DNA from 3 places in the Streptomyces sp. NPDC033131 genome. Region 3 is predicted to be linked to each of the others. Evidence: riboswitches for the same ligand, from Rfam matches in the RefSeq annotation. Region 3 holds a riboswitch; each other region holds the start of a gene.

Region 1 (2,256 bases), on a different contig from region 3:
GTCGGTGTCCAGGTCGTGCAGCCGGACGCCCCGCACACCGAACCGCACCTGCCCGCCGCGCACGTCCGCGTACTCGCGCACCAGGTCCGTCACCAGCAGCGGCTGCGGATAGACGAAGTGGTGAGTCCCCGTCAGCTCGACGTACGAGAAGCGGAAGCGCTCACCGCCGAAGCGGAACTCGCACTCGGTGTGGAGCTGCGCGCGCTGCAGCAGGGTGTCCACGAGACCGCGCTGCTGGAGCCCGCGCACGGCCCACTCCTCGATGACGCCCGCCCGCGGCCGCTGCTCGATGAACTCGCGCGTCTCCGTCTCCAGGACCAGGCAGTCGACGCCGGCGGCCCGCAGGATGTTGCCGACGGTGAGCCCGGCGGGCCCGGCGCCCACGACGACGACCGGAAAGCGTTGCGGAGCACCGGAGTCGGGGGAAGGGGTGGAGGTCACCCGAACATTATGTCGGTGCGTCCCGGAGCGATTCGCGGATCGTGGACGGACGCCGCGGGCAGGTGGCGGCGAGAGCGTCCGTCAGCCCAGGCGGGGGATCTCGATCGCCGGGCAGCGGTCCATCACCATCTCCAGGCCCGCGGCCCGGGTGCGGTCGTACGCGGCCTCGTCGATGACCCCGAGCTGGAACCAGACCGCCTGCGCACCCCTCGCCACCGCCTCGTCGGCGACCGCCCCGGCGAGGTCGCTGTTCACGAACACGTCCACGACGTCCACGTCGAAGGGGATGTCCGCGAGCGAGGCGTACCCGCGCTCCCCGTGGACGGTCTCCGCCTTGGGATGCACCGGGACGACCCGCTTGCCGTAGCGCTGGAGCACCTCGGCCACGCCGTACGCGGCGCGCTGCCGGTTCGACGACAGGCCGACCACGGCCCAGGTGTCGCCGAGCCCGGTGAGGATCTTGCGGACCGTTGCCTCGTCGCCGTACACCGTGGGTCTCCCTGGGGCTCGTGAACGCTCTGACCTCTGGCACAACAGCGCGCCGCGACCGGTGATTCCCCTCCGTGATAGCTTGCCGGGGCCAGTCGAACCCATGACACGTGGGTCAGGGAATCCGGTGCGAATCCGGAGCTGACGCGCAGCGGTGAGGGTGACGGGCGGGGCCTCGGCCACTGGACGACGCGTATGTCGTCTGGGAAGGCGCCCCGACCGGACGATCCCGAGTCCGAAGACCTGCTGGCGGCCCTCGCGGTGACATACGGCGGGGGAGCACCGTACGACCGGGCTCCGCGTTCGAGCCCTCGACGATCGAGGACCACTCCGTGCAGACAGCACGCCTTGCCCTTCCCTCCGCCCTGCTCACGGCCGGATCCCTGCTCCTGACCGGCTGCGGCGACGCCGCCACCACCGATGCGAAGGCCGCCGTCAGCCTCGACAACTGCGGCCGTACGGTGCGGGTCGAGGCCCCGCCCGAGCGGGCCGTCTCCCTCAACCAGGGCACCACCGAGATCATGCTCTCCCTCGGGCTGGCCGACCGGATGGCGGGCACGGCGACCTGGACCGACCCCGTGATGAAGGGCCTGGAGAAGGCGAACGCCACCGTGGAGCGGATCGCCGACAACAACCCCTCCTTCGAGCGCGTCCTGGACGCCGAGCCGGACTTCGTCGCCGCCTCCTTCGTCTCCACGCTGGGGAAGGGGGGAGTGGCCTCGCGCGAGCAGTTCGAGAAGCTGGGCGTGCCCACCTACGTCTCCCCGTCCGACTGCGCCGGCAAGGACAACTCCGGCGACGGGGACGGCGCACGCTCCGAGCCCCTGACCGCCGAGGCCGTCTACGGCGAAATACGGGACCTCGCCGCCGTCTTCGGGGTGAGGGAACGGGGCGAGAAACTCGTCGGGCAACTCGAGGCGCGGATGACCAGGGCGACCGCCGGCATCGACGCCTCCGACGTGACCCTCCTGTACTGGTTCGCCAACTCCGAGTCGCCCTACATGGCGGGCTGCTGCGGCGCTCCCGGCGTCATCACCCGCTCCCTGGGTGCCAGGAACGTCTTCGACGACACGCACGACGAATGGCCGCAGATCAACTGGGAGACGGTCGCCGACCGCGACCCCGACGTCCTCGTCATCGGCGACCTGACCCGCAAGTCGCAGACCGCCGAGTCGGCCCGGAAGAAGATCGCCTTCCTGGAGTCCAACCCGGTCACCAGGAACATGACCGCCGTCCGGCACCGGCGGTACGTCCAGCTCAGCGGGCAGGCCATGAACCCGACCATCCGCACGATCGAGGGCGTGGAGAAGGTCGCGGCGGGCCTGC
Region 2 (2,256 bases), on a different contig from region 3:
TGTCGGGTGTGGTGACGGCACGCCCGTCCCCGTTGAGTACGGGCCGGTGCTCCACCCGCCCCGCATAGGACAGGGTTCCGCCGAGCCGTACCCCGAGCGCCCCGGCGAACGAGGCTTCCACGGGGCCGGCGTTGGGACTCGGATGCTTCGCGGCGTCCGCCCGCCAGGCCCGTACGGCCCCTTGCGGATCCGGCCCCGCAAGCGCGGCCAGCACCGCGGTGAGTCGCGCTCCCGGCCACCCGGCGAGATCGTCGAGCCGCGCGGAAGCCCACCCGTAGCGCCGGTACCGGGGCGACTTGTGCCCGACCATGGCGTCGAGGGTGTTCACGGCCCGGAAACCGAGCAGCCCGGACACCCCGCCCACAGCTCCCCACACCAGCGCCCCGACCACCGCGTCGGACGTGTTCTCGGCAACGGACTCCACGACCGCCCGGGCGATCCCGTCGGCGTCGAGGGCCTGCGGGTCCCGTCCGCACAGGTGCGGCAGCCGGGCCCGCGCGCCGTCGACGTCCCCGGCCTCCAGCGCCCGCCCGATGACCCGGGCCTCCCGCGCGAGCGAAGTCCCCCCGACGGCGGCCCAGGTGGCGGCACCGGTCAGCGCGACGGAAGCGGCAGGTGACGTACGGACGGCCCGAACAGCAAGGCTTCCCAGGGCGACAGCACCCCCGGCACACACGACGGCGTGCAGGGCGCCCCACCCCCGGTGGTCCCGCCACAACACCCGTTCCACGGCACCCGCGGCCCGCCCGAACCCGGCGACCGGATGCCCACGGCGTGGATCGCCGAGCAGGAGGTCACCGAGAAGGCCGGCGGCGGCGCCGTACGCGAAAACGCGATCGGCACGCATGAACTCAGCCGACCGCTGTCACAGACAGGTCGCTGGGGTTGAACCTCGAACGGCAGCCGCGCATGGCGATATGTCCTCACTCAGGGTGTCCACGCCCTGGTTCGACGAGATCGGCGGTGAGAGTTCCTGGCTCCCGGGGGTTCCTACCCCGGTGACAGTGGCGGGACCGCGCCGGACTCACACCGGCTTCCTCTCCTACCGCCGTACATGGCTCGGGCAGTCCACCATGGGGTTGGAAGGGCCGTCAACTCGCTGTTGACCTGCGGGAGCGGAGTGTGCTGAGGCCCACATCGGGCGGTGCGGCGGGGCGCCCCACGGCACCCCGATCGGCCGGAATTCCCCTCGGGCGGGCATCGTCCGACGAACCGGCGGGGTGGGTCGCAAAAGCCCGCCCTGCCCGGACCGCTGATGAGGCGACCGGAGCAGGACGGGCCGGAAAGTGCGCGCGAGCCCTCAGGCCACGATCAGGTAGATCCCGTACCCCACGGCCGCCGCACAAGCCGCGAAGCACGCGTACGCGCCCGTGAGCGCCACGGCGGCCGTGTCACCCTGCGCGGCAGCCCGCTCGCGGCGGGACAGGCCCACGATGCCGAGGGTGAACAGGGCCACGAGGGCCACGGTGATCAGGAGGCTGATGCCGAAGACGGATCCGAGGGCCGCCCAGTCGATCTTCATGCTGGTTCTTCCTTCGTGCCGGTGGGTGCCTGGGTGGCGGGGCTCAGACGGTGGTCGCGGCCGACGGGGCCGCGGGGTCGGCCGCGGTGGCCGGGGCCGGGATGGTGGCCGTGAGGTCCTCGGTCACCGTGCCGCCGACGGGAGGCGGCGTCACGGCGGCCATGGCCGTGGTGACCACGCCGGCCGGCTCCTCGGTGTCGTTGACGTTCGTGTGGTCGACGACCTCGCGGCGCGAGAGCTTCCAGATCGCGGCGCTGGAGGTGATGAGGAAGACGGCTACGAGGGCCGTGCCCCAGGCGCCGAAGCCGGTCACGTACTCCGCGAGCGCGCCCACCAGGGCCGCGGCGGGCAGGGTCAGGCCCCACGCCACGAACATGCGGGTCGCGGTCGACCAACGGACCACGCCGCCCTTGCGGCCGAGGCCGGCGCCCATCACCGAGCCGGAGACGGAGTGCGTGGTGGAGAGGGAGAAACCGAGGTGGGAGGAGGCCAGGATGACCGTGGCCGCGCTGGTCTGGGCGGCGAAGCCCTGCTGCGGCTGGAGGTCGGTCAGGCCCTTGCCCATGGTGCGGATGATGCGCCAGCCGCCGAGGTAGGTGCCGAGCGCGATGGCGATACCCGCGCTGAGGATGACCCACATGGGCGGGTCGGAGTCGGGGGCGACGGCGCCGCCGGCGACCAGGGCGAGGGTGATGATGCCCATCGTCTTCTGGGCGTCGTTCGTGCCGTGGGCC
Region 3 (2,256 bases):
CCACTGGTAGGCGAAGTTCATGAACGTCCCGTCGAGGGTGTCGAACAGGCTCATGCCGGCGGCGAACAGGAGGGGCAGGGAGAGGATCGCGTACCAGGGCAGGCCGGCCGCCGCGCCCGACCCGGCCATCACCATCAGGGTGACCTCGGTCGCGGTGTCGAAGCCGAGGCCGAAGAGGAAGCCGAGCGGGTACATCTGACCGGGCCGGGTGATGGACTTGGTGAGGCGGCCCAGGATGCGGTTCATGAATCCCCGCGAGTCCAGGTGCTGTTCGAGCTCCTTCTCGTCGTAGGCGCCCGCCCGCATCGCCTTGAACACCTTCAGGATGCCGAGCAGGGCGGCCAGGTTGAGGGCGGCGATGAGGTAGAGGAACGTGCCGGAGATCGTCGTACCGAGGACGCCGAGCACCTGGTGGGTGCCGGAGTCCTCGTTCATGACCTTTCCGGCGAGCTGGGTGCCGCCCGCGATCAGCAGGGCGAGGAGCACCACCACGCTGGAGTGGCCGAGCGCGAACCAGAAGCCCACCGACACCGGGCGCTTGCCGTCGGCCATCAGCTTGCGGGTGGTGTTGTCGATCGCGGCGATGTGGTCGGCGTCGAAGGCGTGCCGCATGCCGAGGGTGTAGGCGGTGATGCCGAGGCCGATACCGAAGGCCTTGTCGCCGACCTCGTAGTGCCCGGGGACGACGAGGAGGAACAGGATTCCGAAGGCGACGACGTGCAGTGCGGCGACGGCCGACATGAGGCCGGCGGTCTTGAGGGTGTCCTCGCGGCGCCACTTGAAGGACGTCGGGGCGGGGACGGGCGCAGACTTCTGGGCAGGCTTGGGCAGGGTCATCCGGTCACGCTCCAGCACCTCGTGGATCAACTCGTGAGATGCCGTGGCCGGTCTCCTGGCTTACGGGTCGTACGTGTCCGTTCCTGCCTTCCCGGTCGTGCTCGACCAGTGGCCCGGCTGGCGCCGGACGGGACGGAAACTCCCCGATCACAGTGGCGAGGGCCGCTCCGGCATGGACCCCCTGAGGGGTCGTCACCGGCTTCCCGAGCACCACGGCCCGCCCACCGTAGGGTTGCAGGCGGTCTCCTGCATAGCTGCGTACCTGCGCAGGTATGGAAGATCACATGGGGGTGCCTGCGAGGATGGCGGCATGCATCTCGTTCCGGCCGACCGAGCGGATCGCCGAACCATCGACGGGCATCGGGTGTGCGACGCGATCGCCGCGATCGGCGATGCGGGTCATGTACGCACCTGGGCCGACCGCTTCTCCCTGCTCGCCGATCCCAAGCGGCTCGCGCTGCTGCTCGCCCTGCACCGGACCGGCCCGCTGGCCGTATCCGACCTGGCGATCGCCACCGGCATGAACGACCCCGCCGTGTCGCAGGCACTCAGGCTGCTGCGGGCGGCGGGTGTCGTGGAGGGCGAGAAGGAGGGAAGGATCGTGCGCTACCGGGTGGTGGACGCCGACATCGCCTCGCTGCTGAAGCAGTGTGCGACCAGCCCGTCTGGGGGTCCCCCCTCTGGGGGATTTTGAGGACGAGGCCCTTCGGGCCGAAGCGGGGTCTGGGGGCGCAGCCCCCAGGGACGGGACGGGAAGGGGCGGCGGGGGCGAATCCCGTGTCCTCAGCCCGAAGCCGGACGCCGGCCGGGCTGAAACAGCCCGACCGGCGCCGACCACACCGACTGCGCCTGATTACGAGCGGGCGGCCTTGCGACGCCGCGTCGCCAGCACGATGCCCGCACCGCCCGCGAGCAGCACCGCCGCACCGATGGCGATCGGCCCGGTCGCGCTGCTGCCACCGGTCTCCGCGAGGTTGTCGCCGCCGCCGTTCGGGGTGGCGGCGGGAGCGGTGGTGGACTCGGAGGCAGACGGGCTCGGGGCCTCGGTGGACGGCGAGGGGGACTCGGCGGGGGGCTCCGTCGCCGGGGGAGTCGTCTCCTCCGCCGGCGTCGAGGGCTCGGTGGCCTCCGGGGTCGACGGGGTCGGCGTCGGGGTGGCCGGCGGCTCGGACGGAGCCGTCGTGCAGTCCTTCGTGCCGCCGTTCCAGGCAGCGATCAGCTTGTCCTTGATGACCGGGCGGTCCGGACCCTTGGGCAGGTCGCCGTGGACGAAGCCGTCATCGGAGTCGAGGACGCCGTCGAACTTGACCGCGCCGCGGTAGAGGTCTATCTGCGCGAAGCAGCCCGCGTCCGGCACCGCGATGTCGAGGGTGTCGGTCTGGCCCGGCTTGACGGTCACCGTGTCGAAGTCGACGAAGA

The links. A riboswitch is a leader RNA that binds a small molecule or an ion and turns the genes downstream of it on or off. The one in region 3 is predicted to bind cobalamin.
Region 1: another riboswitch for cobalamin. It lies ahead of ACZ5XS_RS09840 (ABC transporter substrate-binding protein); the one in region 3 lies ahead of nicT (Nickel transporter NicT).
Region 2: another riboswitch for cobalamin. It lies ahead of ACZ5XS_RS22355 (cobalamin biosynthesis protein); the one in region 3 lies ahead of nicT (Nickel transporter NicT).

The regions. Positions count from the first base shown of each region.
Region 1 is NZ_JBVIPA010000005.1:234,533-236,788, reverse strand. Features, by position in the region: gene ACZ5XS_RS09850 (4-hydroxybenzoate 3-monooxygenase) at 1-441, opposite strand, end outside; gene ACZ5XS_RS09845 (CoA-binding protein) at 523-930, opposite strand; cobalamin riboswitch at 1,006-1,198, shown strand; gene ACZ5XS_RS09840 (ABC transporter substrate-binding protein) at 1,263-2,256, shown strand, end outside.
Region 2 is NZ_JBVIPA010000017.1:53,351-55,606, reverse strand. Features, by position in the region: gene ACZ5XS_RS22355 (cobalamin biosynthesis protein) at 1-847, opposite strand, end outside; cobalamin riboswitch at 949-1,088, opposite strand; gene ACZ5XS_RS22350 (hypothetical protein) at 1,301-1,522, opposite strand; gene ACZ5XS_RS22345 (inorganic phosphate transporter) at 1,566-2,256, opposite strand, start outside.
Region 3 is NZ_JBVIPA010000027.1:44,184-46,439, reverse strand. Features, by position in the region: gene nicT (Nickel transporter NicT) at 1-837, opposite strand, end outside; cobalamin riboswitch at 866-1,067, opposite strand; gene ACZ5XS_RS29525 (ArsR/SmtB family transcription factor) at 1,148-1,531, shown strand; gene ACZ5XS_RS29520 (LAETG motif-containing sortase-dependent surface protein) at 1,691-2,256, opposite strand, start outside.